3 regions of the Pseudomonas gozinkensis genome follow, and region 1 is predicted to be linked to each of the others. Evidence: riboswitches for the same ligand, from Rfam matches in the RefSeq annotation. Region 1 holds a riboswitch; each other region holds the start of a gene.

Region 1 (10,025 bases):
AGCCAAAACAAGTTGCCAAAAGTCCCCGGGGCCCCAAGGTGCCCAAACCCAAAACATGGGTGCAAGGCGCTGCGGTGCATGCGCATGTTTCAACGGACCGGGTAATCAAGGCCGCCAAAACGAAAAGACCTTGAAAGGGATGGCCCTGACGGCGGGTCACTTTTTCCAAACGCCGAAAAAGTAACCAAAAAGGCTGCACCCTGACGTACGGCCCCTCGCTGAGGCTCGGGGTTCCTTCGCTCCGGGATTGATCCGGGGGCATCGCCTACGGTTTGCTTCTCTGCACCTCCTCTCGATGTGTTTGGCTTCGCCAAACGGTCGCTGCGCTCCCACCCCCGGATCAATCCCTCCACTCAGCCTGCCGACGGGCCCTGCGATCAAAAGCGGTACTCGAGCTAACGCTCATCGTTTTGAGTGGGGGGGGCGGGGCGTGTTCGGCTTTGGTTTTGTGGTGGGCTTACCCCTCACCCCAGCCCTCTCCCCGAGGAGAGGGAGCCGATTTCTGTGCTTTTCAAAGTCTGAGTTCAACGCGGTATCGCAAGTCGGCGCAACTCTCCCAATCAACTCGGTCGGTTCCCTCTCCCTACGGGCGGTCCGACGTTTCGGGAGGGCTAGGGTGAGGGGCTCTTGATCTGGCCTTTGCTCTGGCTCTGGCTCTGGCTTTTGATTTTTTGCCCCTTCGGCAGGCCGAGCGGAGGTGTTCATCAGGGGGTAGGCGCGCAGCGCCGTGCGGCGAAGCCGCATACATCGAGAGGAGGTGCAGCGAAGCAAACCGTAGGCGATGCCCCCTGATGGACACCGTAGCGAGGGAACACTGAGCCTAAGCGAAGTGCCGTACGCCGGGGCGTAGACTTTTTGGTTACTTTTGGCTGGGCCGGCATTCCGGGCGTTTGTCAAAAGTGACCCGCCGTCAGGGCGGAACCCTAGGAAGCCGTTACCGCAGCAACGGATATGCTCACAAAACCCAAAACCAAAAAACAACGGCCATTGACCCATCACGAACCCATGCGTAGCCTTGCGCTTTCGAGGTTCTTCGGCCCACGCCGAAGCTAAGAAGGGAACGCGGTCCAAGCCGCGGCTGCCCCCGCAACTGTGAACGGTGCTGTTCGCTGCCACGCCACTGCCAACTCAATCCAGAGCCAGCGGGAAGGCGCAGCGAATACCGGGCCAAGGCCCGAACACCGTCAGCCAGGAGACCTGCCTCGTCACAGATTCTCACTTTCAACCGGGCGGGGTGATCCGGTGGCGAACTCTCCAGGCACGCACTTGCGTGCCGGTCTCGTCCCGTATGCCCGCCACCTTGCCAAAGGGCATCCGATGAAAACACTGGCCAAACTCCCCGTCACCATCGTCACCGGCTTCCTCGGCTCGGGCAAAACCACCTTGCTGCGGCACATGCTCGACAACGCGCAAGGCCGCCGCATCGCGGTGATCGTCAACGAGTTCGGCGAGCTGGGCATCGACGGTGAAATCCTCAAGCAATGCACCATCGGCTGTACCGAAGAAGAAGCCACCGGTCGTGTCTACGAACTGGCCAACGGCTGCCTGTGCTGCACGGTTCAGGAAGAGTTCTTCCCGGTGATGCGCGAACTGGTGGCCCGTCGCGGCGACCTCGACCACATCCTGATCGAAACCTCGGGCCTGGCCCTGCCAAAACCACTGGTGCAAGCCTTCCAGTGGCCGGAAATCCGCAGCGCCTGCACCGTTGACGCCGTGATCACCGTGGTCGACAGCCCGGCCGTGGCCGCCGGCACTTTCGCCGCGTTCCCGGATCAGGTCGATGCCCAGCGCAAACTCGACCCGAACCTGGACCACGAATCGCCGCTGCACGAGCTGTTCGCCGACCAACTGGCCAGCGCCGACCTGGTGATCCTCAACAAGGCCGACCAGACCAGCCCTGAAGACCTCGCTCGCGTGCGCCTGGAAGTCGCCGAAGAGCTGCCGCCGGCGGTGAAAATCATCGAAGCCAGCAACGGTCGTCTGCCGCTGGACGTGCTGATTGGTCTGGGTGCCGGTTCCGAAGAACACATCGACAGCCGCCACAGCCATCACGATCACCACCACGGTGAAGGCGATGACGATCACGACGACCACGATCACGACGCTTTCGACTCGATCTCCATCGAACTGCCACAAGCCGACGAAAGCCTGTTGCTCGACGCACTGACGCAACTGGTGGTGCAGCACGGCATTCTGCGGGTCAAAGGTTTCGCGGCAATCCCGAACAAGCCGATGCGTCTGCTGATCCAGGGCGTGGGCACGCGTTTCGACAAACACTTCGACCGTCAGTGGGGCGCCGATGAAGCGCGTGTGACGCGTCTGGTGTTGATCGGTCAGGAACTGGATGCCGCCCAGCTCGAAGCGCAACTGCGCGCCGCGCTCAGCGTTTAAGCCATGCACCTGCTCAGGACCCAGCCCGGCGGTTTCGTGTCGGATGACAACATTGCCGACCTTGGACAAACCCCCGCCGAGCTGGTGATCCTGTGCAGCGGCGATTCCAGCCTCGCGCTGCTCGCCGAAGCCGCGCAGCAACTGCCCGAGGATTACCCGAGCGTGCGGCTGGCCAACCCGATGCAGGTGCAGAACCATGCGTCGGTCGATCTGTACGTCGATGAAGTGCTGCGCCATGCCAAGGTCATTCTGATCTCGTTGCACGGCGGCATCGCTTATTGGCGTTATGGCGTCGAGCGGCTGGTCGAGTTGTCCGAACGTGGCGTGCAGGTGATTCTGGTACCGGGCGATGACCGGCCCGACCCGGAGCTCAGCGACCTCAGCACCGTCGGCGCCGAAGATCGCGACCGGCTCTGGCAGTTTCTGCGTCAGGGCGGCATGGGCAATGCGCTGGACTTTTTCCGCTGTCTGGCCAATCGCTGGCTGGCACGGGATTACGTGTGGGGCGAGCCGCAGACGCTGCCGCGCACGGCGATTTACCACCCGAACAAAAACACCGCCGCACTGAGTGACTGGCAAGCCGATTGGCTGCCCGGTCAACCGGTGTCGGCGGTGTTGTTTTATCGCTCGCATTTGCAAGCGGCGAACACGGCGTTTATCGACGTGTTCTGCCAACGGCTTCAGGCTGCCGGACTCAATCCGTTGCCGATCGCCGTGGCCAGTTTGAAAGAGCCCGGCTGCCTGTCGGTGGTCGAGGACTGGCTGGATGAAGTCGAGGCCTCGGTGATCTTGAACACCACCGGTTTCGCCCAGTCCAGCCCGGAGGCGCCGCATCTGCGGCCGTTCCGTCGCAATATTCCGGTGATCCAGGCGATCTGCGCCCAGGACAACGAGCCCGGTTGGCGCGAAAGCGAGCAGGGCCTCGGTCCGCGGGATCTGGCGATGCACATCGCCTTGCCGGAGCTCGACGGTCGGATCATCAGTCGGCCGATCAGTTTCAAGGATCTGGCCTGGCGCAGTGAGCGCAGTCAGTCCGATGTCGTGTGTTATCGGGCGCAGCCTGAACGTATGGATTTTGTGGCTGAACTGGCGCGACGCTGGGTCGAACTGGCGCGGGTGCCGAACGCTGAAAAACGTATCGCGCTGATCCTCGCCAATTACCCGACCCGGGACGGACGCATCGGCAACGGCGTGGGACTCGACACGCCGGCTGCCGCGCTGAATATCCTCCGGGCGTTGCAGGCTGAAGGTTATCCGTTGCCGGCCGAATTGCCGGACAGCGGCTCCGAGCTGATCCGGCAACTGCTCGGCGGCGTCAGCAACGATCTCGATACGCTCGACCAGCGCCCGTGCCAGCAAAGCCTGGCGATGAACGATTACCTGAAGATGTTCAACGCGCTGCCCGAAGCCAATCGCACGGCGGTGCTGGAACGTTGGGGGTCACCGCAAAACGATCCGATGTGCCGTGACGGGCGGATGATGATCGCCGGCCTGCGGTTTGGCCTGACCTTCGTCGGCATTCAACCGGCGCGGGGTTATCAGGTCGATCCGAGCGCGGTGTATCACGACCCGGACCTGGTGCCGCCGCACGCGTACCTCGCGTTCTATTTCTGGCTGCGCCAGATCTACGGGGCTCATGGCGTTATCCACGTCGGCAAGCACGGCAATCTCGAATGGCTGCCGGGCAAAGGTGTGGGCCTTTCGGAGAACTGCTGGCCGGACGCGCTGCTCGGGCCGCTGCCGAACATCTATCCGTTTATCGTCAACGACCCGGGCGAGGGCGCTCAGGCCAAACGTCGCACCCAGGCGGTGATCATCGACCACTTGATGCCGCCGCTGACCCGTGCCGAAACCTACGGGCCGTTGCGCAATCTGGAACTGTTGGCGGACGAGTATTACGAAGCTCAGTTGCTCGATCCGCGTCGCGCCCGTGAATTGCAGCGGGACATTCTGCAACTGGTGCGTGACACGCAGATTGATCGTGAATTGCAGCTGGACGAAGGCCTCGACAGCGACGCCGATGCGGCGATCTGGCTGCCGCGTCTGGACACTTATCTGTGTGATCTGAAGGAATCGCAGATCCGCGATGGTCTGCACATTTTTGGCGAGTCGCCGACCGGGCGTTTACGCATCGACACCTTGCTGGCGTTGCTGCGGATTCCGCGTGGCGACGGCAAAGGGGCGCAGTCGAGTCTGTTGCGGGCGTTGGCCAAGGCGTTTGAATTGGGATTCGATCCGCTGGATTGCGCATTGGCTGATCCTTGGACTGGCCCGCGTCCATCGGAGTTGCTGTCGGTCAGCGACGAGGTCTGGCGCACGGCGGGAGATACCCGTGAACGCCTTGAGCTGTTCGCGGCTCAATCGATCTCGCACGCCGTGGGTGATTCCTGTGGGAGCGAGCTTGCTCGCGAAGGCGGTATGTCAGTACCAAAAATGTCGACTGACACGACGCCTTCGCGAGCAAGCTCGCTCCCACAGGGTCCTCACTGGTCTGAGGTAAGTGCCATCCTTGTTCACCTGCGTGAGGTCATCGCCCCACGCCTCGACGCCTGCGGCCCAGCGGAAATGCACGGCTTGCTCGACGCGTTGAGTGGCCGATTCGTCCCGGCCGGCCCGAGCGGCGCGCCAAGTCGCGGGCGCCTCGATGTACTGCCAACCGGGCGCAATTTCTATTCGGTAGACGTGCGCAACCTGCCGACCACCACGGCCTGGCGGATTGGCTTCCAGTCCGCGACCCTGATTCTCGAGCGACACTTGCAGGACCACGGCGACCATCTGCGCCAGCTCGGCCTTTCGGTCTGGGGCACCGCGACCATGCGCACCGGCGGCGATGACATCGCCCAGGCCATGGCGCTGATGGGCGTGCGTCCGGTGTGGGCCACTGGCAGTCAGCGGGTCGATGATTTCGAGATTCTGCCGCTGAGCCTGCTCGATCGGCCTCGGGTCGATGTCACGCTGCGGGTCTCCGGGTTTTTCCGCGATGCGTTCGCCAACCTGATTCGCCTGTTCGACGCCGCCGTACAAGCCGTGGCAGAACTGGACGAGCCGGACGATCTCAACCCGCTGGCCGCCAAAGTGCGTGCCGAACGTGAGGCGCTGCGCCAGTCCGGTCTGGATGAAGACGCTGCCCGGCGTCAGGCTGGCTGGCGAATTTTCGGTGCCAAACCCGGTGCTTATGGCGCGGGCGTACAGGGCGCCATCGACGGTCGCCTGTGGCAAACCCGCGAGGATCTGGCCGAGGTTTACCTGAACTGGGGCGCCTACGCTTATGGCGGTTCCGACGAAGGCACCGCCGCCCGCGAGCAATTCGTCCAGCGCCTGAGCCAGGTGCAGGCCGTGCTGCAAAACCAGGACAACCGCGAGCATGACCTGCTCGATTCCAACGACTATTACCAGTTCCAGGGCGGCATGCTCGCCGCCGTGGAAAGCCTGCGCGGTGAAGCGGCGGCCAGTTATCACGGCGATCACAGTCAACCGGACTTGCCGAAGATCCGCACCCTGAAAGAAGAGCTGAACCGGGTGATCCGTTCCCGGGCGGCGAATCCGAAATGGATCGACGGGATCAAGCGCCACGGCTATAAAGGCGCGTTCGAACTGGCGGCGACGGTCGATAACCTGTTTGCCTTCGACGCCACCACGCAACTGATCGACGATCACCAGTACGCGTTGCTGGCCGATGCGTATCTGCTGGACCCGGCGACCCGCGACTTCGTGCGCGAGCATAATCCCCACGCGCTGCGCGACATGACCGAACGCATGCTCGAAGCGCAGCAGCGCGGGATGTGGCAGGAACCGGGCGCCTATAAAGAGGCCCTGGAAAACCTGCTGCTGGACACAGAAGAAGAGAGCTGAGACTGAACATGACCGACACCCCGCATTTCCCGCTCTCCGCCGTGGTCGGCGCCGATGATTTGAAACTGGCGCTGTACCTGACGGCCATCGACCCGAAGATCGGCGGCGTGCTGATCGAAGGCCCGCGCGGCATGGCCAAATCGACGCTGGCCCGGGGTCTGGCGGATCTGTTGGCCAGCGGTCAGTTCGTCACCTTGCCATTGGGTGCGACTGAAGAACGCCTGGTCGGTACGCTGGATCTGGACGCGGCGTTGAGCGACGGTCGTGCGCAGTTTTCTCCCGGTGTGTTGGCCAAGGCTGACGGCGGCGTGCTGTACGTCGATGAAGTGAATCTGTTGCCGGATCATCTGGTGGATCTGCTATTGGACGTCGCGGCCAGTGGCACCAACCTGATCGAGCGGGACGGCATCTCCCATCGGCATTCTGCAAAGTTTGTTCTGATCGGCACGATGAACCCGGAAGAGGGGGAATTGCGTCCGCAGTTGCTTGATCGCTTTGGCCTCAACGTCGCGCTTGGCGGTCATACGGCACCGACCGAACGTGGGCAGATCATTCGTCGCCGGCTGGATTTCGACAGCGATCCGCAGGCGTTTTGTGCGCAGTGGGAAACCGAGCAGCAAGCCCTGCGCGAGCGCTGCGAGAACGCCCGCAAGGTTTTACCGGGTATTCCGCTGGATGACGCGGCGCTGGCGCAAATCACCGAGCGCTGCTTCAAGGCAGGCGTCGACGGCTTGCGCGCCGATCTGGTCTGGCTGCGTGCGGCGCGGGCGCATGCCGCGTGGCGGGGGGCCGAGGCCATCGCCGAGCAAGACATTGATGCTGTGGCTGAGTTTGCCTTGCGTCATCGTCGTCGCGAACAGCCTTCATCCAGTACGCAGCCACCGGCGCAATCGCCGTCCGGCACTAACGCCGAACCGAGTGAAGGGCAGGGCCAGTGGGGCGAAATGCCGGCCCCAGCCCTCGCTACTGGCGCACGCCGCGAAGTGCCGACCTGGCCGCCACACCTACAAAAAAAGCCTTAGGCATTCGCCCCCGATCCGACGCGGGGGCGAATGCCAGACCCCGCGCCGGACGCCTCGATAACGGCCGCCAGGGCAAGCGTCACGCCGCACGCAGTGGCTCGGTGAACTGGCCGGGAACCTTGCTCAATGGCCGCCCGAAAACCCGGGCGGATCTGCTGTTTCAACTGCGCACCCGCACGCCCCATGAACTGTGGCTGGTGATCGTCGATGCCTCGGCCTCGACCCGTCGCCATCAAGCCTTGAGCGATGCCAAAGGCGTGCTTGCGCAACTGTTCGACGACGCTTACCGGCAACGCGCACGGCTTGCATTGTTGACCGCTAGCGGCGCGGTGCCGAAATGGCAGGTGCAAGGGCTGAAGGCCTCCAGCGGATTGCGCGCGTGGCTCGATGGATTGGGCGCGGGAGGCGGCACGCCTCTGTTGGCAGCGCTGACAGAAGCCGGGCATTGGCTGGCGGTGCGGCGCAAGCGTTTCTCCGCGGAGCAACAACGGTTGCTGGTGATCACCGATGGCCGTTTGAAAGACTGTCCGGAACTGCCAGCGCTGGCGTGTCCGGGCCTGTTGATCGATATCGAGCGCGGGCCGATCCGGCTGGGCCGCGCGAAACAATTGGCGACAGCACTGGACGCCGATTACCGACATATCGACGAGTTGTTGTCGGTCTGAGGGCTATGCTGCAGTAAGGCCCAATCACAGGGAGTGAATCATGCGCGTACTGGTCGCCAATCCGCAGGACGATTTTCGCGTCAAGGCCTACGCCGGCACCAACGGCGTGCTGCTCGCCATGGACCTCGCCGAATCCCGCCGCAAAGGCCTGCTGGGGTTTGCCATCGAGAAGCAGCAAGGCGACAAACCGTGGCTGTTCCTGTTCAACAGCCTGACCTTTCCCGGCAAGGTTCACACCTTCGCGCAGTTCCACGCCACGCCGAGCGACAAGGCACCGCTGCAGAAATTTCGCTGGGCCGATTACGCGGTCAATCCGGGCATGACGATTCACTATCGCGTGCACCTGGCCTATGGCACGCCGGATGCGCCGCAACTGGGTGAAGCGCTGGAGCTGACAATCCGCTCCGACGACGGCCATCCTGCCAACCAGGGCGTGACCTTCAACCGCGCCGTGGCCGCGAGCCAGGCGTTTCAGCGCAAATTCCCCGATCTCGACGCACAGATCAGTGCCAACAAGAACATGCCCATCGAAGCCTGGCCCGACGCAGCGCGTCAGTGGCTGGAGAACGGTCTGCTCGGGCGCCTGCAAGGGTTTATCGAACGTGCCTTGGACAGTCGGTGGGCGCTGGACATCGCAATCTATGAATACCAGTTGCAAGCCATCATCGACACGGTGAACGCGGCGTTCGATCGCGGTGTTCAAGTGCGCGTGCTGTATCACGCCCGGCCCGACGACGAAGACACCACGATCAACGAAGCCAGCCTTGCGAAACTGCCGGCGACCAGCAAACGGGGGCGGGTCACTCACAACATTTTCCATAACAAGTTCATCGTCCTCAGCCACCTCGACGGAGGCGGTGAGCGCCAGCCGCAAGCGGTGCTTTGCGGCAGTACCAACTTCACCGCCAACGGCGTGTACCGCCAGGCCAACGTGGTGCATGTGCTGGACGATTCGGCGGTCAGCGCGAGTTACCTGAAAACCTTCGAGCAGATCTGGGCCGAGCCGGCGGACGTCGGCGCCACCCGCGACTGGATCACCCAACACAACCCGATGAACCCGGCGCAGCCGTTGTTCGCCGGGTTTTCACCGCGCACCGGCGGCGCTGATCTGCGGGAGTTCGTCGATATCATCGAGGGGGCGAAAAAAGACCTGCTGTTCGTCACCGCATTCGCCTTGCCCGACGCGATTCTCAACGCGTTGCTCGGCCAGCCCCACGACGACATCCTGCGCTACGGCCTGCAAAACACGGTCAGCCGCATCACCGGGTTTCACGCTGACCGGACTGCCGAGTTCGCCGCCACTGCGTTGCTCAACACCGGGCTTGAGGGCTGGCTGCGGGAGAACATGAAAGGTCAGAAAGGCAACCTGCTGGTGCATACCAAAGCGGTGGTCACCGACTTCACCAGCGACAGCCCGACCATCATCAGCGGCAGCCACAACCTCAGCACCTCGGCCAGCAACGGCAATGACGAGAACTACCTGATCATTCGCGGCGATACCGATCTGGCGGACCGCTATGGCCTGGAATTGCTGCGGTTCTACGAGCATTACCGTTTTCGCTATTTCGCGAAAAAACTGGCGTTGAAGCAGGTGCAGCCGTTGGCGGCGGATGACAGCTGGACCAACGACTACTACGTCGAGGACGACCTGCGTCAGCTATCTCGCCTGCGGTTTGCCGGGCGTTAGACGTCCATCGCCTGACGGTACTGGCGGGTCCGGCGGCTGAGGTACAACCGGTCGCGGATCAGCGCCCAGAGTGCCGACACCTCGGGTTTGGGCTGGCGGCCACGGCTCAGGCGGGCCATCTGGAAGCGCACCACGGCCATGTTTGCCAGTGCGGCCAGCGGTTTGCGTTTCCAGCGGATCGGCGGCAGCTGCGGCTCGCTGTTGCGGCCTTCGCGCCAGTGTTTGACCAGGCTTGGCTCGATGGCCAGCGCCGTGGCGATGCCGGCCATGGCGATGCCGCTGTCGAGCACTTGTTCGACCACGGGCAAGCGGCGGATTCCGCCGGTGACCATCACCGGCATGCGCGCGACGCTGGCAAGTTCCGTGGCCATTTCCAGAAAGAACGCCTCACGAGCAAGGGTGCGTCCG
Region 2 (10,025 bases), 1.7 Mb from region 1:
TCATGAACTCGTCGCTGCGCTCGCCGAGGGCTTCGGCGGTGCGCACGCGCTCTTCTTCAACAAGGTTCTGGATCTGGCCACGCAAGGCGCGGTCGCTGATACGGATGAAGCGCCAAGGCTGCATCAGGCCGACGCTCGGTGCCTGATGTGCAGCTTCGAGCAGTCGGCGTAACAGTTCAGGCTCGACCGTGCCGCCGCTGAAGTGACGCATGTCGCGGCGTTCGGCGATGGCGCGGTAGACCGCTTCGCGCTCGGCGTCAGTGAAGGCGTTGTCGGTCATGGCCCCATCGCTGGCAAGCCAGCTCCCACAGGAGATTGCGTTTCTTCAGACATTACACCCGCCCACTGTGGGAGCTGGCTTGCCAGCGATGGGGCCCTCATGGTTCGGCGCAAACAATGTTGCGATAGCCTCTGGATTTGACGGGAAATAGAAGTGCACATAGGAGGCGGTCATCCGCCCTTCCCGGTAAACCGCTTCCGCGCCGCGCCCGCCGTTGGGGCTGTGGCCACGGGCAATCGGCGTCAGTTCGGTGGTGGTCAGGGAATGGTGATAGGTGTGGCCGCGCAACAGGCCTTCCGGCAGGTCGACCTCTTGCAGCGCCAGTGCGGCGAGGCGCTTTTGCATCACGGCGTCGCCACTCAACAGGCCGACCAAATCAGCGCGGGTGCCTTCGACATCGGTCAGCGAGTCGAGCAGATAAAGCATGCCGCCGCATTCGGCGAGCAACGGTTTGCCGGCCGCATGGTGCGCTCGAATTGCGTTGAGCATGTCGGCGTTCTGCGACAGGGCAACGTGGTGCAATTCCGGATAGCCGCCGGGCAAGTACAAGCTGTCAGCCTCAGGCAATTGCGTATCGCGGATCGGCGAGAAGAAACTCAATTGCGCACCCATCGCCCGCAGCAGATCGAGACTGGCGCCGTAGGTGAAAGCGAAAGCTTCGTCCCGGGCGACGGCAATTCGTACGCCTTCGAGCAGTTTTTCGGTCTCAACGATTTCAGGCGCAGCGAATTCCACGGCCGGTGGCAGCGCTACCTCGCAAGTGCCGGCCAGCGCTTCGGCGGCGGCGTCGAGGCGTACGTCGAGGTCATTGAGTTCGCTGGCCTGCACCAGACCGAGATGGCGGCTTGGCAGTTCGATCCCGGTTTCCCGGGACAACGCGCCATACCAGCGCAAACCTTCGGTGAGGCTGCCTTCCAGCAATTGCGCATGGCGCACGGTGCCGACGCGGTTGGCCAGCACGCCGGCAAACGGCAAGTCCGGCTGATAGCGCGCCAGGCCCAGGGCCAGTGCGCCGAAGGTCTGGGCCATGGCTGTGCCGTCGATCACACCGAGCACCGGTACGCCGAAATGCCGCGCCAGATCGGCGCTCGACGGCGTGCCGTCGAACAGGCCCATCACACCCTCGATCAGGATCAGATCGGCTTCGGCGGCGGCTTCCCACAACAGGCGTCGACTTTCCTGCTCGCCGACCATCCACATGTCCAGTTGATAGACCGGCGCACCGCTGGCGCGCTCGAGGATCATCGGGTCGAGAAAGTCCGGGCCGCACTTGAACACGCGAACCTTGCGCCCCTGATTGCGATGCAAACGGGCCAGCGCAGCGGTGACGGTGGTCTTGCCCTGACCGGAAGCCGGCGCGGCGATCAGTACCGCCGGGCAGTGACGTGGTTGATTCAAAGTTCGACGCCTTTCTGCGCTTTGATGCCGGCCTGGAAGGCGTGCTTGATCATGCCCATCTCGGTGACGGTGTCGCCCATCTCGATCATTTCCGGCTTGGCGGCGCGACCGGTGACGATCACGTGCTGCATCGGCGGACGGGCCTGCAGATCGCTGAGCACCTGATCCAGATCGAGGTAACCGTGCTTGAGGGCGATGTTCAGTTCATCGAGCACCACCAGACCGATCGACGGATCGCGCAGCAGCTCGCGGGAGACTTCCCAGGCCGCTTCGGCGGCGGCTATGTCGCGCTGGCGATCCTGGGTTTCCCAGGTGAAGCCCTCGCCCATCACATGAAAACGCACTTGCTCGGGGAAGCGGCGGAAGAACAGCTCTTCGCCGGTGCTGTTGCGGCCCTTGATGAACTGCACCACACCGCACTGCATGCCGTGACCCATGGCGCGGGCGAGCATGCCGAATGCCGAGCTGCTCTTGCCTTTGCCGTTGCCGGTCAGCACCAGCACCAGGCCGCATTCGTCTGGCGAATTGGCGATGCGTTCGTCGATCACGGCTTTTTTGCGCTGCATGCGCGCCAGGTGGCGCTCGTCGCGCTCGGGGGAATCAGTCATGGGGGAGCTCTCCGTTGAGGCTGGATAACGGCGGGCAGGCACAAGAATAGACGGCAACAAGCCTGGCATCGCCCACCGTGATGCCGCTGGATGGATCAGGCCGGTCTCCGGGCTCATGAGCGGCTGGTGCCTGGCTGCGCGCCTTCCCGCATTTACGCAGTGGCATCAGACGCAGCTTTTACTCATTTACCGTTGCGGGGGCAGCGCCGGGATCGTGAGGGTTCTTCGCTTCAAGACCCGCCTCACCGGCTTCCCTGTTTCACTCTGTCGACATGCGCCACAGAGCACCTGAAACAAGCCGCGAAGGTTAGAGGGTTGGGGGTGGAGCGTCAATTGAAGAGGGGCTTGTACGGCGAATAACTGCCGCCGATCAATTAACTGACGCCAATCTTGTGCCACACTGTCAGCAGTGATATCAAAGAGCCATGCTTTTTGACTGCAGAGAGCACATCACAATAACAAGGGAGAGCACCATGCAAGGCATGATCATCAGCAACCCGCGGCTGGAATTCCTGCGCCCGGTGCTGGAACGCTGGTTTGACTGTATCGACCGTTACAACGCCGTACGCGGCGACAGCGACACCCCCTACTGGCACGACGAGAAAGCCAACCTTGGCCTGCTGTCCGCCGCCGCATGGATGGCCGAACTGGTCACCCTGCGCGACACTGCCACCCGCAAGCAGAACGAAGAAGGCGAGCGCAACGCCCGCGCCGACCTGTTTATTGCCGGCGCCGACGATCGCGCCTTCATCCAGGCCACCCAGCGCTGGCCACGCGTCACCAGCCTGAATCTGACGCAGGCCCTGGCGGATATCACCAGCGACGCCAAGCGCATCAGCTACGCCAGCGACCTGAAACTCGGCTGCCTGTTCGTCGCCCCGCAAAAGGCCCAGCACAGCGCCAGTCCGGAAGAGCTGCAGGACATGGTCGATGACCTGCAAAAGGAACACACCTGCGCCGTCGCCTGGTACTTTCCCTACGCCTACCGCAAATTGCGCAGCGAAGCCGGCAACTATCACCCCGGCATTGCCATGCTGTTCAAGGAAGCCCGCGGCTGAGGGTTGAACCATCGGGCTTGTGCACTCCTCTATGATTAAGAATGCATTTATAGGGAAGATCAGCAATGCGCAAGCCCCAGCTCGTTTTCGTCATCGTGCTCGCCGGAGGGCTCGCCGCCTGTGGTGAATCCTCCAGCCTGCAAGTCTCCGACGGCACCGGCCCGTCACCCAAATTGCCCGAACCGAACAAGACCCTGATCCCGACGGTGAACATCGCCCCGGCCATCGGCTGGCCGGCCGGCGCGAAACCGACGGCAGCGACAGGCACACAGGTAGCAGCGTTTGCCGAGAATCTCGATCACCCTCGCTGGCTGTATGTGCTGCCCAACGGCGATGTGCTGGTAGCGGAAACCAACGCCCCGCCCAAACCCGACGACGGCAAGGGCATTCGCGGCTGGGTAATGAAGAAAGTCATGGGCCGCGCAGGTGCTGGCGTCCCCAGCCCGAACCGCATCACCCTGCTGCGCGATGCCGATCATGACGGCGTGGCCGAAACCCGCACGGTTTTCCTGCAAAACCTCAACTCGCCGTTCGGCATGACCCTGGTCGGCAACGATCTGTACGTCGCCGATACCGATCGCCTGCTGCGTTTTAACTACGAGCCCGGCGCAACCGAAATCAAGAGCCAGCCAATCAAGGTCGTCGACCTGCCGGGCGGCACGCTCAACCACCACTGGACCAAGAACGTCATCGCCAGCAAGGACGGCAGCAAGCTGTACGTCACCGTCGGTTCAAACAGCAACGTCGGCGAAAACGGCCTGGATCAGGAAGAAGGCCGTGCGGCGATCTGGGAAGTGGATCGCGCCACCGGCAACCACCGGATCTTCGCCTCGGGCATCCGCAACCCGAACGGCCTGGCCTGGGAGCCACAAACCGGCGCACTGTGGACCGCCGTGAACGAGCGCGACGAAATCGGCAGCGATCTGGTGCCGGACTACATCACCTCGGTCAAGGACGGTGGTTTCTATGGCTGGCCGTTCAGCTATTACGGCCAGCACATCGACGTGCGCGTCGAACCACAGCGCCCGGACATGGTGGCCAAGGCCATCGCTCCCGACTACGCCGTCGGCCCGCACACCGCGTCACTGGGCCTGACCTTCGCTGAAGGGAATCGCCTGCCGGCGCAATTCAAGGAAGGCGCATTCATCGGCCAGCACGGCTCGTGGAACCGCAAGCCGCATAGCGGCTACAAGGTGATCTTCGTACCGTTTGCCGCTGGCAAGCCGAGCGGAACACCGGTGGACGTGCTGACCGGATTCCTCGACAAGGATGAAAACGCTCTGGGTCGCCCGGTCGGCGTGGTGATCGACCAGCAAGGTGGATTGCTGGTGGCGGATGACGTGGGTAACAAAGTGTGGCGAGTATCAGCGACCCGCTAGCGTATTGCAGGCATTAAAAAACCCGTGGGAGCCATTCAGCTTCCACGGGTTTTTATGTATCCGGGCTACGGGTTGTGCGCCAGATGCTCTGGCTGCAGAACACGCTTGGCGCTCAGATAGGCTTTCTGCCAATACGCCTTCGACAGGCTGTCCAGCTTCACCGTACCACCGGTGGCCGGCGCATGAACGAAGCGCCCTTCCCCGACGTAGATCCCCGCATGGCTGACCTGTGAGCCGCCATTGGTGGCGAAGAAGATCAGGTCGCCGGTCTGCAACCCTTCCTTGCCGACGTTCGGCGCCTGCATCACGATCATCTCGCGGGTCGAGCGCGGCAGGCTGATACCGGCGGCATCGCGGTAGACGAAACCAATCAGGCCGCTGCAATCGAAGCCCGAATCCGGCGTATTGCCACCCCAACGATAAGGCGTGCCCACCAGCCCGAGCGCGCGGAACAGCACGTCTTCGGCAGCGGGTGAAAAGGTCTGGGAGGATCCGAACACGATCGGAGCGCGCACCACCGGCGCAGGCGGTGGAGTGCGGCTGGCGCAGCCGCTGAGCAGCGCTGCGAAGAACATCAAGGCAAAGCGGGCCGACATCGTCATATGCAGAACATCCTGATCTGGCTGAGGCTTTGACTGCCGATTCGACAGAAAACAAAACCGCCTGCGTTTGGACGCAGGCGGTTTGCCATCAATATAGATCAGGATTCTAGCGGCTACGCGGCAAACTTCAAGTAAGACTTTAACTTCACCTTGTAAAGTTTAGGTCTATTGCCTCCGAAGGGCCGCGTTGTCGCCACGAGCGTGGCGACAATCGAGCGATTACTTGCGAGCGGTAACCACGGTCGGAGCGTTCGCCAAAGCGCGCTTGGCTTCGATGAAGGTCTTGCTCCAGTAGCTGTCGCCCAGGCTGTCGATGCGAACACCGCCGCTGCGACGAGAGCTGGAATGGATGAACTGGTTGTCGCCCAGGTAGATCCCGGCGTGGCTTACACGACCGCGACGACCATTGGTGGCGAAGAACAGCAGGTCGCCCGGCTCGAGGTTGCTGCGCGAAACCAGCGGCGCATCAACGTTGATCATTTCGCGGGTAGAGCGCGGCAGGTTCATGCCGGCTTCTTCGCGGAACAGGTAGCCGATGAAACCGCTGCAATCGAAACCGGCTTCAGAGGTACCACCGAAACGGTAACGGGTACCGATCAGGGACATACCGCGTTCGAGGATGCTGTCGGCCAGAACCGGAAGCTGGTATGGCTTCTTGCCGTTGAAGTCGGCGAGTTCTTTTTCGGTGTCCAGCTCTTCCTGGTAAATAACGGAAGACTGGGCGGTGGCAGAGTTTTTAGCCTGTTGTTGCTGCTCTTGATTAACAGGTGAATGAGCAGCGCAACCGAACAACAGGGTGACGAGTGCGAGAGGCACGAGGGGTGCGAAGCGCTTTAGCATGGGCACGACCGTGGCTGATAGTTGTAAAGAAGCCGAGACTATGCCCGCTATCAGCCTCATTTGCAAATTCAATCGATCTTTTTGTGACTTCTCGGTTTCTCGTTAACATCTAAGCGCTTAAGCCTATTTGAATCGAGACGCAGCCTGTGCAACCCACAGGAAAGCGGGTTTTCTGGCGCCTGAAATATGCCGAAACCGGCTGAAAGCCCCGGTTTTACCAGCCCAGGGTTTCTTTCAGGAAAGGAATGGTCAGCTTGCGTTGGGCCTGCAAAGAGGCCTGATCGAGCTGCTCCAGCAGATCGAAAAGCGCGCTCATGCTGCGAGTACCGCGAGTCAAAATAAAATGCCCGACTTCATCGGTCAGGTGCAGACCGCGACGGGATGCGCGTAACTGCAAAGCACGCAATTTGTCTTCGTCGGAGAGCGGACGCATCTGAAAGATCAGCGCCAGGGTCAGGCGCGATTTCAGGTCGGCGAGTTTGATCGGCAGTTCACGCGGCGAAGTGGACGCCGCGATCAGCAAGCGGCGACCGCTGTCACGCAGACGGTTGAACAGATGAAACATCGCCTCTTCCCAATCCGCCTTGCCGGCAATCACCTGCAAGTCATCCAGGCAAACCAGTTCGTACTGTTCGAGGTTGTCGAGGATTTCGATGCCGCGATCCATCAACTCGGCCAGCGGCAGGTACACCGCCGGTTCACCCATCTGTTCGAAGCGCAGGCACGCGGCCTGCAACAGATGCGTACGCCCTACCCCGTGCTTGCCCCACAGATAGATCAGGCTTTCGGTCCAGCCGGCGTCGGCTTCGCATAGACGCTCGACATAGCCGAGTGCAGCGGCATTGGCGCCTGGGTAGTAGTTGATGAAGGTGGCGTCGTCACGCAGACGCACACCTAGGGGCAGCTGAATCGGTTTCATGCTGACTGAACAGTTCCCAAGGAACCGTTAGTGGCCTCTGTGTAAAGTGAGCGAAGTTTATACCCGTGAAGCGGAGCGCACAATGCGACAGACCCCAAGCAAAATCAAAGGTTTGCGTTAACGTGCTGGTTTTATGACAGTTTCTTTGGCGCCATGACCTGCATGAGACGGGCCAACCCGGTGATCCACCGGGCGGCCCGCGCTTCACAATTACAATTCCGGCTCATCCACCCCGCTATAAATGTCGGAATCCTTGTACAGATCGTGGACATGCCGCACCAGCACCATGATCACCGCCGCCACCGGCAATGCCAGCAGCACACCGGTGAAGCCGAACAGCTCGCCACCGGCCAGAATCGCGAAGATCACCGCCACCGGGTGCAGACCGATCCGGTCCCCCACCAGCAAAGGCGTCAGCACCATGCCTTCCAGGGCCTGGCCGACCATGAACACCGCCACGATCCCGATCATCGGATACAGATCGCCACCGAACTGGAACAACCCGGCAATCAACGCCGCACCGATGCCGATCACGAACCCCATGTACGGCACAATCGCCGCCAGCCCTGCGATCAGACCGATCAACAGGCCAAGTTCCAGCCCGACAATCATCAGGCCGGCCGCATAGATCACGCCCAGCGCCAGCATCACCAGCAACTGCCCGCGCACAAACGCGCCCAGCACTTCATGGCATTCGCCCGCCAGTGCCACCACGCGCTCTTCGCGATCACGGGGCAACAGGCCACGGATCTTGGCCATCATCACGTCCCAGTCGCGCAGCAGGTAAAAGCTCACCACCGGGATCAGCACCAGATTCGCCAGCCAGCCGATCAGCGCCAGGCTCGAAGCTGTCGCCTGACTCAGTACCACACCGACGATGTCGGTGGTCTGGCCCATGTGCTCGCTGATAGCGGCCTTGACCTTGTCGAACTTCCAGAAGCCGTCCGACAGCCCCAGCTTCGATTGCGCCCATGGCACGGCGGTGTGCTGCAACCAGTCGAGCATTTGCGGCGCCAATTCGTAGAGCCGCAGCAATTGCTTGGCGAGCATCGGCACCAGTACCAGCAACAGCGCAGTGACGATCAGGGTGAACAAGGCGAACACCGTGATCACACCCCAGGTGCGGGACAGCCCCAGACGCTCCAGACGATCGACGAGCGGATCGAACAGATAGGCGAGCAACAGCGCCACCAGAAACGGCGTGAGGATCGGATGCAGCAACCAGACAAACGCGCAAAGCAGGAGCACCCCACCGAGCCAGAACCAACGCCGCGTATCGCCCATGTAACACTCCATTGCTTATATATAAGAAAGAAAACCTACCAGCGGAACCGCAAGGACGGCGCTGCCGGTGCTGGTGCAGGTGCAACGACAGGCGCCGCACCGGCGACCGCAGGTTGCGGCGCAGCCACCGGAGCCGGTGCCTCGGCCGGCAGCTCCTGCAACTTCGCCAGCGACAACTGCGCTCGCAGTTGATCAGCACTGCCATTGACCCGATAAAGGATACGATCGGCATCGACACTCTGCAGACGCACGCCAAACGGTTCGAGTAACCGCAGCAGTGCCGCGTAGTGCTCCAGATTCATGCCCTGCACTTCCAGGGTCTGCTGGCCGGACGCGCCCGGTTTGGCCACAAAGCGTGGCGCCAGACGTTCAGTGACCGCCAGCATCACCGCATCCGCCACCGCAGCCTGATCCGCGCCCTGCACGCTGCCCGCCTCTTTTTTATCGCCCAGCCACAATTGCCATTTGGCCTGCCATTGCCCGCCTTCTTCACGGGCATGCACGGCGAGCAAGGCGTCAGCGTTGTAGCGCTCGGAAGCGTTACGCAGCGGCGCCGGGTCAGCACCTTCGAGCGCCGGCGCCGTGGCGACCAATTGCTCGCTCAAGTCCGCCAACGGCAGGCGCAACGGTAACCCACGGTGCTGGGCGGCGCGGCGCAATGGTGCGGCGCTGGCCTGACCGTCGCCCACCAGGCTCGAGCCCTCGGTCGAATCATTCAGCCACCAGCTCAGGATCGAGGGCCGATTGGCGCCCCACAGCGCCAGACCCGCGCGGCGCAACGCCTGCTCGGTGGTTCCCGGATCGAAATCGACTTTCAGCACTTCCGGCGGCCCGGCATCGAAACCGAACTGACTGATGATCTGCTGCGGATCCTTGCGAACCGGCGCCAGCCCCGGGTTTTGCGGGGCTTTCGGGTCGCCGGTCAGGCGCAGCACCAAAGTGTCCAGCGCAGCCTGGGTCGCGCGATCGCGCTCCTCTGGCGACTGGCCAGTGACCGGTTCGCGCACCTGATAAAGACCTTTGAGATTTTCGGCCTGACTCGCCAGGCTGATCAGAGACAAGCCACCCACTAACAGCAATTTACAAAAACGCATGGAGAATTCCCGTCGACAAGAGCGGCTGGAACAGGCCGCGTGTACCGTTCTGCAAGCCTGTGACCACAGGCCGTTGCAAAACATTCACACGCGGGCGGTAAGTTTTTGCACAGTCCTAACGATAGACGGTTCCTTATACAGGCACCCGTGATGTCGCCCACAGCGTGAATTGCAAAAAATTTCGGCCGATATGCCCCTGCCCGTCGGCGTGAGGATGGCCGCTGCCCCTCAAGCCTGATAAAATCGCGCGCCTTCGCAGACCGGCAACAGCCGGGCACCCCGAACTTCGCGTGAGGCTATCGCCCCTGTCGGATTCGGCGTTCCCGCTGAACTCGGTCGTTACCCCTGAATCCCCTCCCCTAAAGGCCTGGATCATGAGCAAGCAACCCTCCCTGAGCTACAAGGACGCCGGTGTAGACATCGACGCCGGTGAAGCATTGGTCGAACGCATCAAGAGCGTCGCCAAGCGCACTGCGCGCCCGGAAGTCATGGGCGGCCTGGGCGGTTTCGGCGCCCTCTGCGAGATCCCGGCCGGTTACAAACAGCCGGTGCTGGTTTCCGGT
Region 3 (10,025 bases), 630 kb from region 1:
GTACTGGATCACCGCGCCATCGCCATTGTCATGGCAGCGGTCACGTTGTTGTTTGTCGGTTTGTGGTTCAAGGCGGGTGCCGAGGTCCACGTGAAGCCGCGTTCGTCGCCCAAAGCGGTGGCCGCCGGTATCACTTCGGGCATCACGACGATGGTTGCACACTCCGGTGGACCGCCGCTGGCGATCTATCTGCTGCCACTGGGGTTGAGCAAACAGATGTATGCCGGCACGACCAGCCTGTTTTTCACGGTGGGCAATCTGCTTAAAGCCGTACCGTGGCTGCTGCTGGCCAAACCCACGGGCAACGTGCTGACGTTGATGCTCGTCAGCCTGCTCGCCGTACCCTGCGGCGTCTGGCTGGGCTGGCGGCTGCACGCCCGGCTGGATCAACGCCAGATGTACCGCGCGTGCTATGGCTTGCTGGTGGTCACGGCGCTGAAACTGTTGTGGGACGGTGTGGAGGGGTACATGGCCTGAACGGAGCTCAGGCCAGATCCGGATTATTTGAACACCGGCACGGCAACCGACTCATCTGACTGCTGAAGATACTCACGCAACCGCCCACCGATTTCCGCAATCTTCGCCTCTCCTTCTCGCAAGGCCTCGGGGTTGGTGTGTACGGAGTAATTTCCCAGCGCCAGTTCAAAGGGGTGAGGCTGCGCCGAGCCGATCACGAACACAGTGTCTTCGCGCAGGGCCTTCAGCGTCACGGCGCCGTTGCCGGGTTCGAAGACCGCCATTTCACCGGCGCTGACCAGATCGGGTGCCGCCAGCAATCCACGGCTGACGCTCAACCATAACGATTCGTGACCTTCAGGTGGCGTGTAAGTCCAGGTCTCTCCGAGGCCCAATGTGACCAACAGATAATTCATTCCCGCCGGCGCCCGAACCGGGCTCTGGACACCCTGGTGCAGGCCGAGAATCACCCGTGCCGGCCCCACTTCGGGCATCGCGCCGGACGCCAGGTACTGGCTGTCGACACTGGCGTTTTCCAGCGCTGGCGGCAGCGCCACCCACAGTTGGAACCCCTGGATCCGCTCGGAAGTGCCGACCGACATTTCCTTGCCGTGCCAGACCCCGCCACCCGCGCGCATCCACTCGACGCCGCCGTAGTCGATCATGCCCTTGCCCGAATCGGCATCCTCGAAACGCAAGTTGCCTTCGGTAATCAGCGTGACCGTGGCGATCCCCGAGTGCGGGTGCATGGGCATGCGGTTGATGAACGAGGCTTCACCTTCAAACAGATCGAGGAACACAAACGGCTTGATCAACTGGCCCAGATCCGAAGGGCTCATCAACCGGACAATCGAGCCATGCCCGTTGCCGCTGGTACGGTAGCGGATGGCACGAAGGGTATCGGGTTCGCGGGTGTAGCCAGAAAGTTGTTGCTGGACGGTCATGATGATTACTCGATTCTGTTGCGGGGGCGCTCAACAAACAGGCTGAAGCGCGGTGAAGGAAGCGACCCTTCACCGCGCACGAGGATCAACCGCGGCGAGCGTCGAGGCTGAAGCGGCCGGCGCCGAAGGCCACGACCTGCAACAGGCCACCCGCCATCGCGATGTTTTTGAAGAAGTGGATGAACTGGTTCTGATCGGCCAGTGCACTGTGGAAGGCCAGCGCAGTGAACACGCTGAACAACGCCAGGACGGCGGCGACGGTGCGGGTGCGGTATCCGGCGATCAGTGCTAGGCCACCGCCGACTTCGACGATGATCGCCACGGCCAGCGCCACTTGTGGAAGCGGCAGACCCACCGAGCCGATGTAGCCGATCATCATGGCCGGCGCAGCCAATTTGGAAAAACCGGAAAGGATGAAAATCACACTGAGCAATACACGACCGATCAGCGCGGCCGAAGCCTGTTTCACGTCGGAATGATTCTGGTGAGCAGAGGTGGATGCAGCGAGATTTGCGGAAGACGTCATCAGGGCATTTCCTTCAATGAGGGTGCGATTCGACCTGAATCGCCCGGGTGAAGAAATGTTGCGCCTCGGCTACTCATCTGAATAGCCGACTAATTTAGATCATTAGTGTCGATAAAATAGATAAGCTGCTCACCTCAGACGAAGGACTTCAATCGTAATTCGAGGAACCCGGCATGATCTCCGACCCAGGCACACCGACACTCGATCAACTGCGCGTCTTCCTCACCGTCGTGGAAGTCGGCAGTTTTGCAGGGGCTGCGCGCAAACTTCACCGGGCCACCTCGGTGATCAGCTATTCGATCGCCAACCTTGAAATGCAGCTGGGCGTGACGCTTTTTGATCGCCAGACCACCCGTAAACCGCAACTCACCGAAGCCGGGCGCACCGTGCTGGCCGAAGCCCGGACCATCGCCAACGGCGTGCATGGCCTGCGCGCCAAGGTCAAAGGCCTGCTTCAGGGGCTGGAAGCCGAGGTTCACGTGGTACTCGACGTGATGCTTCCCGCCGAACGGATCGTGGACGCGCTCAAAGCCTTTCAGGAGGAATTCCCCACGGTTGCCCTGCATTTGCACATGGAGGCCCTTGGCGCCGTGACCGAGCGAGTGATCAACCGCAACGCAGTCATCGGTGTGAGCGGCCCCATGAATGAAAGCATCGACGGCATTGAAAGAGTCGGCGCCGGCAACGTCGAGTTGATTCCCGTCGCCGCGCCAAATCATCCGCTGGCCCTGGCCGAACAGAACGCGCCGGGAGCCGGACGCGAGTTCACGCAACTGGTGCTGTCCGACCGCTCGGAACTGACTAAGGGCAAGGAGTTTGCGGTGCTCAGCAACCGCACCTGGCGGCTGGCGGATCTGGGCGCCAAGCACATGTTGCTGCGCGAAGGCATTGGCTGGGGCAACATGCCGACGCCGATGATCCAGGAAGATCTGGACAGCGGCCGGCTCGTGCCACTGAACCTGCCGGAATACACCAGCGGCAAATACCCCTTCAGCATCATCTACCGCTCGGACCTGCCACCGGGCCCCGCCGCACGCTGGTTGATCGAGCGTTTTGTTCAACAAGGTGCGGCGCTGCAGGCAACCCGTTGAGCAGCGGCTGAAATGCACGTCGGGACAGGACAAATCCGTCTACGCTCCAGCCACCCCCTCTGGAGTGAACGCCATGATCCGCGCCCTGCTCACCGCTTCCCTGCTGCTGGCCCTGAGTGTTCCGGCCCATGCCGACGTGACGCCCTTCCCTGCCTCGTTCCGCACTCAGGACATCGCCGTGGATGGCGCAAAAATCCACACGCGCATCGGCGGCAAAGGCCCGGCGGTGGTGCTGTTGCATGGTTTTGGCGACACCGGTGACATGTGGGCGCCGCTGGCGGCGGATCTGGCGAAGGATCACACCGTGGTGGTGCCGGATTTGCGGGGCATGGGCCTGTCGTCGATCCCGGCCGATGGTTACGACAAGAAGACCCAGGCCGGTGATATTCGCGCGGTGCTGGCTTCGCTGGGCATCGAGCATTCGGTGGTGATCGGCCACGACATCGGCACCATGGTCGCCTTCGCCTACGCCTCGCGGTATCCGCAGCAGACCGATCGCCTGGTGGTGATGGACGCGCCCGTTCCGGGGATTCCGCCGTGGAATGATATCGTGCGCTCGCCGATGCTCTGGCATTTCGATTTCGGTGGACCGGATGCAGAACGGCTGGTGGCCGGGCGTGAGCGCATCTACCTCGACCGCTTCTGGAACGAGTTCGCCGGCGACCCGAAAAAGGTCGACGAAGCCACCCGCCAGCACTACGCCAGACTCTACGCCCGGCCCGGCGCCATGCACGCGGCGTTCGCCCAGTTCCGCGCAATCCGCCAGGACGCGGTGGACAACGAGGCGTCGATGAAGACCAAACTGAAGATGCCGGTGCTGGCGATCGGCGGCGAGAAGTCCTTCGGCAACAACGAAGCCATCGTGATGCGCAATGCCGCCGACAACGTCACCGAACTGGTGGTTGCCGGCGCGGGGCATTGGCTGATGGAGGAAGCGCCCGTCGAAACCACTCAAGCGATTCGCAGGTTTATCGCGCAGTAACCTGAAAAGAGCCCTCGTCATCCTCGACACGTGCGGGTAGTTGACGCACGCCCACCCGAATGTTCAGATGCCGCCCTGTTTCAGGTGTCCCATGCCGCCGTGCATGGGGTGAAACGGGAAACCGGTACGTTCTTTTCGAACAAGTCCGGTGCTGCCCCCGCAACGGTAGGCGCGTGATGCTTTCGACACACCACTGTGGCCAGACGGCCATGGGAAGGTGAAAGCGTCCATACGCGCGAGCCCGGAGACCGGCCTGAGATGTCTGTTTGGCAAAATCCTGCGGTGGGCGGGCATGGGCCGGTGTCGGCGTGTGCGCGATGCCTTCTCCTGCATGCTCTTCTGCGAAGATCCTTTCGAGAAGACAATGATCAAACCTTTCAACTCTCCGGCTCCATCCCTGTTGTTCGGCTGCCTGTTCAGCCCCCTGTTGCTGGCGGATGACACGCCGCTCGAACTCCATCAGCAAATCGTTTCCGCGCCGTCCGTGGAGTCCACCACCGTGGCCGACATGGCGCAATTCGGCAGCAAGGTCGAGATCGTCACCCGCGAGCAGATCGAGCGCGCCGGCCCCAGCGCCGATGTCAGCCGCGTAATGCAGATGTTCATTCCCGGCCTGTACGTCGCGCCGAAAAACGGCCCGTTCGACTACGGCACTTATTCCCTGTTGGGCGGGCGCAACGACGACACGCTGATCCTGCTCGACGGCGTGCGCCTGAACAATCGCCTGTACGGCGGTTTGTACCTGGACACGCTGCCGGCCAACGCTATCGAGCGCATCGAAGTGCTCAAGGGTGGGCAGAGCCTGTTGTTCGGCACCCAAGCGGTGTCGGGGGTGATCAATATCGTCACCCGCAGCCCGCAGAGCCGCAAAGCGTCCGGCGAAGTGAACATGGGTCTCGACACCTTCGGCGGAACCACCGGCGATGCGCGGGTCGAGAATATTTTCAGCAACGGTTTCGGCGATCTGGGTTTGCTGGCCTACGTCAGCCATAACGTCTCGGACGGCTATCAGCCGTTTCGCAATCGCGACCTGAAAAACGTCACCGAGAAGAAACGCGCCTATGAAGTCACGACCTTCGGCGGCAAGGCGATTCAGTCGTTCGGCGATGACAAACGCCTGGAGCTGTTCTACCAATACGCTGACGCCAACCTCGATTTCGCCCGCCCGGTCGACAACCACAAGACCACCAACGACCGCATCCAGCAGATCGCCACGGCGACCTTCGAGCAGACTATCAACGAGCGCCTGAGCTACTTCGTCAAAGGTCATATCAACGACTGGGACACTCGCTACACGCGCATCAACAACACCGCCAACGGCGGCACCAGAACCATCAACCACAACGACTATTGGGGCTTCACCGACTGGGGCGTGCAGGCCGAAGGCAAGGCTGAACTGCCCGGCGGCCACGTGCTGGTGTTCGGTACGGACAACCAGTGGTTCAAGGGTCAGGACGACGTGCTGATCATCGACAACGACAAGGCCGAAGCCCACGCGCTGTACACCCAATTGCGCCCGCAGATCGACGCCCTGCCAGACTGGCACCCGAGCATCGGCATCCGTCACGAAGCCATGGGCGGTGGCGACAGCGCCACGGTCGGCATGCTCACGTCGCTGTACGACCTCAACGAAAACTGGGCCCTGCGCGGGCAGTACGGCACGGCCTACAAACTGCCGAACGCCGAGCAATTGTTCGTCAACGAACCCGGCGACGAGTTGGGCAACCGTAATCTGAAACCGGAGAAAAGCCGTAACGCCGAGCTCGGTCTGGATTACAAAGGCCTGCTGCTCGACCGTGAGTTCAGCGCCAGTGTCACCCTGTTCAAACGCAAGATCGACGACCTAATCACCCTCGACGATATCCAGTGGGTCAACGGCCAGGGCCGGGTGCAGATGCGCGGTTTCGAGGCGGACGCCAGACTCGCGCTCAACGAGCAATGGAGCCTGCAGGCCGACATGACCCGCAACCTCACCGAGTCGCGCGCCGGCGTCACGCTGAACGATGTGCCGAGCTTCTTCGCCCGTTCACGCATTGGCTATGAGTCGGTCGACCGGATGTGGGGCGCCGGCGGTGCGATCCGTTACATCCGCGATGTCATCAGCTCGAAACAGGTCGAGTACGGTCATTATACGGTGGTGGATGCCGACGCTTATCGCTACCTCGATGGTGCCCATCAGCACCGGGTAAGCCTGCTGGTGGAGAACCTGTTCGACCGCGACTACGTCACCAGCCGCTCGAACAACGTCGACAACCTCGGGCGGCCGTTCACTTCCGAAGTTCGCTACACGTACCGCTTCTGATGGCTGACATCATCACTACCGACGGCGTCGATTCGCATCCGGACTGGTCGCATGTTCCCGAGCATGCGCGCCACGTATTCCTCTGCACCGGCCCGCGCTGCACCCAGCGCGGCGCCTTGCAGTTATGGAAAACCCTGCGCCGGCATCTGCTGGCGCATGACCGCATAGAAACGCCGGGCGGCGTTCTGCTGACCCGCACTCATTGTCAGTTCCCGTGCAACCTGGGGCCGATCGTGACGGTGTACCCGGAAGCCTGTTGGTATGGCGTGCGCAGTCACGCGGATGCACAACGGCTGGTCGAAGGGCATCTGGTGGGCGGTGAAGTGGTCGAGGATCTGCTGATCAGGGCGCGCCCATGAGAAAGCTCGTTTTTTGGGGCGCCCTGCTCTGCGCATGCCCCGTTTGGGCCGACAGTTACCGCAACTGTGGCGAGACCTGGAACGCACCGGCCGCACCACCTTCGCGGATCGTCGCCCTCAATCAGCACGCCGCCGATCTGGTGCTGGCACTGGGTGCGAGCTCGGCGCTGGCGGGCGTCGCCTACCTGGATGACACTGGTGCGTCGCAGTCCGAGTATTTCGGGGCGCCAGTGATTGCGCCGCGCTATCCGTCGAGCGAAGTGCTGTACGCGCAGAGGCCGGATCTGGTGATCGGCGGGTTCGCCTCGGCCTTCGGCCATGGCGTGACGTCGCGCAGCGGGCTGGGGCGCAACGGCGTGGCGTCCTATCTGCTGGAGTCGGCGTGTAACGGGCACTCGCTCGACTACTTCGAACACATCCGCAACGACCTCTCGACCCTCGGTGCGCTGCTGCACAAACAGCCGCGAGCCCGGGAACTGAGTGATGCGCTGGACGCCGATCTGAACCGCGCGAGAGCTTTGGCCGGCTCAGGCAAACCGCTGTCGGTGTTCTATCTGGACAGCGAGGTCAACGGCCTCGACAGCGAGGGCCGACGGGGTTTCGTCACTCCGCTGCTGGCTGCTGCCGGGGCGCGAAACCTGTTTGCCGACATCAACCAGTACCGCGTGACCGTGAGCCGCGAAACCCTGCTCACCAGTGATCCGGACGTGATCCTGTTGGCCGATGCGCAATGGTCGCCGGCCAGTCGCAAGCGTCAGTTGCTTAGGCAGGATCCAGTGTTATCGACCCTGCGCGCAGTGCGCGAGAACCGGATGATCGACATTCCCTTCACCCATTTGCTGCCCACAGTGGACAGCGGCCGCGTGGCGCTGGGATTGGCGCAGCAGTTCAGAGCGCTCCGGGCGACCGAGCCCAATCATTGACTGCATCAATAACAACCATTAATTCAATGAAGTTCTCATATCGAATCCAAAGCGTAGGATCTGCTCCATACCAACCCACTGCACACGGAGTACAGAACCATGAAACGCCAAACCCTCTTCGGTATCGCCTTCTCGCTCTTCGCCCTGAATGCTTTTGCGGCGACTGAAACCGACCCACTGTTCAGCGATGCTGTTGCCTCTGCGACTCAAACTGATCCACTCTTCAGTGATGCCGTTGCTGCTGCGACCCAGACTGATCCGCTGTTCAGTGACGCTGTTGCCTCTGCGACTCAAACCGATCCGCTGTTCAGTGATGCCGTTGCCGCGACTGAAACTGATCCGCTGTTCAGCGATGCGGTTGCCGCGACCGAAACCGATCCGCTGTTCAGCGATGCGGTTGCCGAAGGTGGCTCTGACCGTCTGATCGAACGTCGTAACGTCTGAATGCTGGGTTTTACCGCAGCACTCGACAAAAGCCCGGCCTTAACCGCCGGGCTTTTTCATTCGGGTTACTCCATGCATTTCTTGGGGGTCATGCGGATGTCTTCAGTCAGATTTTCAGCGCTCTGTAGCTCAGTTCCCGACACCGCTTCTTTTTTCGCCGTCAGTTCGATCGGGTATGGACCGGTCTGCGCCAGAACTGCCTGTGTCCTGGCAATGAATGCTTCGTCGCTTTGTGTGTAGAAGATCCATTCACGTTGCCCGCCTCCCGTCACTGTGCATATCCATTTGGCCAGGCCTTTATCCTGTAAGGCCGGCAGTATCAGCTTCTCCATTTCGGCCATGCGCTTGCCGACCCGATATCCCGGCGCGTGAGTCGGGGAGGAATATTTCCAGGTGATTCGGGCTTTGAATGGCAACGCCTGTTTTTCAGTTGCCGAGATAGAGTCCACTACGGCGAAAGTCCCGGGAAGAGGCGTAGCTGGAAAATCAGATTCCTGAAACTTACTTTGGATATCGGTGCGTACTTGCATCCTTACCGCGTCGTTATCGAGAAGCTCTTCAAGCGCTTCCGCTTTTCTGATTTCCCGATCCTTTACGCACCTGTCGTACTCAGTGCTGTTGACCGGGCCTGCAATCAGGCATTGATCGGGCGCGGCCGGGAACCGAGTCGGTTCATGGCTGGAACAGCCTGCGACCAGCAGGCTGGCCAATGCCAGAAACGGAAGCTGTTTTGTAAAGTACTGCACGCCCGAAGCGGATGTCATCCGTGAGCGCCCGGATCCTTCAGTGACCATGAACCTTTTTCCTTGAACCTTGAGCGGTTTTACCTATTTCAGGACTGGGGTAGTTATCGTCACTGCGAGCACTTTCTTAAGAAGAGATAGCAACGCCGCATCAAAGTCGACTAGAAAGGGGACAGATCTATTTTTCTGTCTTCAGCTGAAAGACCTGCACTTTTGCTACGCTGGCGCACCGCTTGCCCCAGGACCAATGGCACATGGAAATTGCCCCGCACTTCATTCTTCATGAAACCGAGCACTGGATCGTCAACCACCATCTGGCCAGTGCACTTCCCGGCTATCTGATGCTGGGAACCAGGATCAAAACCAACTCACTGACCGAGCTGTCGACAGAGGCATTGGCGGAGCTCGGAGGGCTGCTCGCAAGAACCCAGCAGATCATTGAGCATTATCTGAAGCCCAAGCGTCTTTATATCGGCCGCTTCGGCCATGAGCCGGGTCTACCTTTCCACTTCCATTTTATTCCGGTCTATGACTGGGTCGAAGACTTGTTCTGGAGAGACTCCCGCTATCGCCTGCTCGAATCTTTTGCCTACGCCGAGAATCCCTTGCCATCGACCGATGGCGCAGAGCTGACGCTGTTCGTTTGGCGAGAATTTGCCGAGAACCCCACACCGCCGGCCATTCAGGGCCGCTCTGTTGAAGAGGTGATCGAAGCACTGCGCAACGCCTTCAACTGATCAACCCCTCGAATGAAAAGGAATTCACCCCATGTTTCAACGGAACAAACTGGTTCCAGAATTGATGGTCACGGATCTGCAGGCCAGCCTCGCGTTCTGGGTTTCCTGCCTGGGCTTCAACGTAGCTTATCAACGCCCGGAAGATGGCTTCGCCTACCTCGACCTGAATGGCGCTCAAGTCATGCTCGAGCAGGTTGATCCGGATGCAGGCCAGTGGCTGACGGCGGAACTGAGCAAGCCCTTCGGAAGAGGCGTCAATCTGCAGATTGACGTTGAGGTGGTTGCTCCCATCATCGAAAGACTCGGCGCCGCCCAGGTCTCACTCTATAAAACCTGCAAAGACACCTGGTATCGCGCTGACGACGTCGAAGTTGGCCAGCGTGAATTTCTCGTTCAGGATCCGGACGGTTATCTCGTAAGACTGGTACAACGTCTGGGCGAACGTCCTGTTTGCCCGATTTGATCAAGGACGATAAAAACAATGAAAAACGCTTTCGGTCTGCTGCTTCTGATCTGCC

The links. A riboswitch is a leader RNA that binds a small molecule or an ion and turns the genes downstream of it on or off. The one in region 1 is predicted to bind cobalamin.
Region 2: another riboswitch for cobalamin. It lies ahead of cobO (cob(I)yrinic acid a,c-diamide adenosyltransferase); the one in region 1 lies ahead of cobW (cobalamin biosynthesis protein CobW).
Region 3: another riboswitch for cobalamin. It lies ahead of IHQ43_RS13315 (TonB-dependent receptor plug domain-containing protein); the one in region 1 lies ahead of cobW (cobalamin biosynthesis protein CobW).

The regions. Positions count from the first base shown of each region.
Region 1 is NZ_CP062253.1:3,618,710-3,628,734, reverse strand. Features, by position in the region: gene IHQ43_RS15955 (IS4 family transposase) at 1-134, shown strand, start outside; cobalamin riboswitch at 1,010-1,219, shown strand; gene cobW (cobalamin biosynthesis protein CobW) at 1,318-2,391, shown strand; gene cobN (cobaltochelatase subunit CobN) at 2,395-6,243, shown strand; gene IHQ43_RS15940 (magnesium chelatase ATPase subunit I) at 6,252-7,265, shown strand; gene IHQ43_RS15935 (vWA domain-containing protein) at 7,235-7,930, shown strand; gene IHQ43_RS15930 (phospholipase D-like domain-containing protein) at 7,971-9,617, shown strand; gene IHQ43_RS15925 (NADH:flavin oxidoreductase/NADH oxidase family protein) at 9,614-10,025, opposite strand, start outside.
Region 2 is NZ_CP062253.1:1,893,458-1,903,482, reverse strand. Features, by position in the region: gene bluB (5,6-dimethylbenzimidazole synthase) at 1-280, opposite strand, end outside; gene IHQ43_RS08590 (cobyrinic acid a,c-diamide synthase CobB) at 326-1,678, opposite strand; gene cobO (cob(I)yrinic acid a,c-diamide adenosyltransferase) at 1,675-2,286, opposite strand; cobalamin riboswitch at 2,368-2,593, opposite strand; gene IHQ43_RS08580 (hypothetical protein) at 2,760-3,344, shown strand; gene IHQ43_RS08575 (PQQ-dependent sugar dehydrogenase) at 3,410-4,723, shown strand; gene IHQ43_RS08570 (C40 family peptidase) at 4,789-5,325, opposite strand; gene IHQ43_RS08565 (C40 family peptidase) at 5,545-6,165, opposite strand; gene hda (DnaA regulatory inactivator Hda) at 6,380-7,084, opposite strand; gene IHQ43_RS08555 (AI-2E family transporter) at 7,295-8,368, opposite strand; gene IHQ43_RS08550 (DUF2066 domain-containing protein) at 8,404-9,462, opposite strand; gene purM (phosphoribosylformylglycinamidine cyclo-ligase) at 9,837-10,025, shown strand, end outside.
Region 3 is NZ_CP062253.1:2,990,785-3,000,809, reverse strand. Features, by position in the region: gene IHQ43_RS13340 (sulfite exporter TauE/SafE family protein) at 1-477, shown strand, start outside; gene IHQ43_RS13335 (pirin family protein) at 501-1,400, opposite strand; gene IHQ43_RS13330 (DoxX family protein) at 1,486-1,926, opposite strand; gene IHQ43_RS13325 (LysR family transcriptional regulator) at 2,100-3,017, shown strand; gene IHQ43_RS13320 (alpha/beta fold hydrolase) at 3,091-3,999, shown strand; cobalamin riboswitch at 4,065-4,270, shown strand; gene IHQ43_RS13315 (TonB-dependent receptor plug domain-containing protein) at 4,364-6,301, shown strand; gene IHQ43_RS13310 ((2Fe-2S) ferredoxin domain-containing protein) at 6,301-6,660, shown strand; gene IHQ43_RS13305 (ABC transporter substrate-binding protein) at 6,657-7,583, shown strand; gene IHQ43_RS13300 (hypothetical protein) at 7,683-8,027, shown strand; gene IHQ43_RS13295 (DUF695 domain-containing protein) at 8,093-8,821, opposite strand; gene IHQ43_RS13290 (HIT family protein) at 9,025-9,507, shown strand; gene IHQ43_RS13285 (bleomycin resistance protein) at 9,539-9,970, shown strand; gene IHQ43_RS13280 (alpha/beta hydrolase family protein) at 9,989-10,025, shown strand, end outside.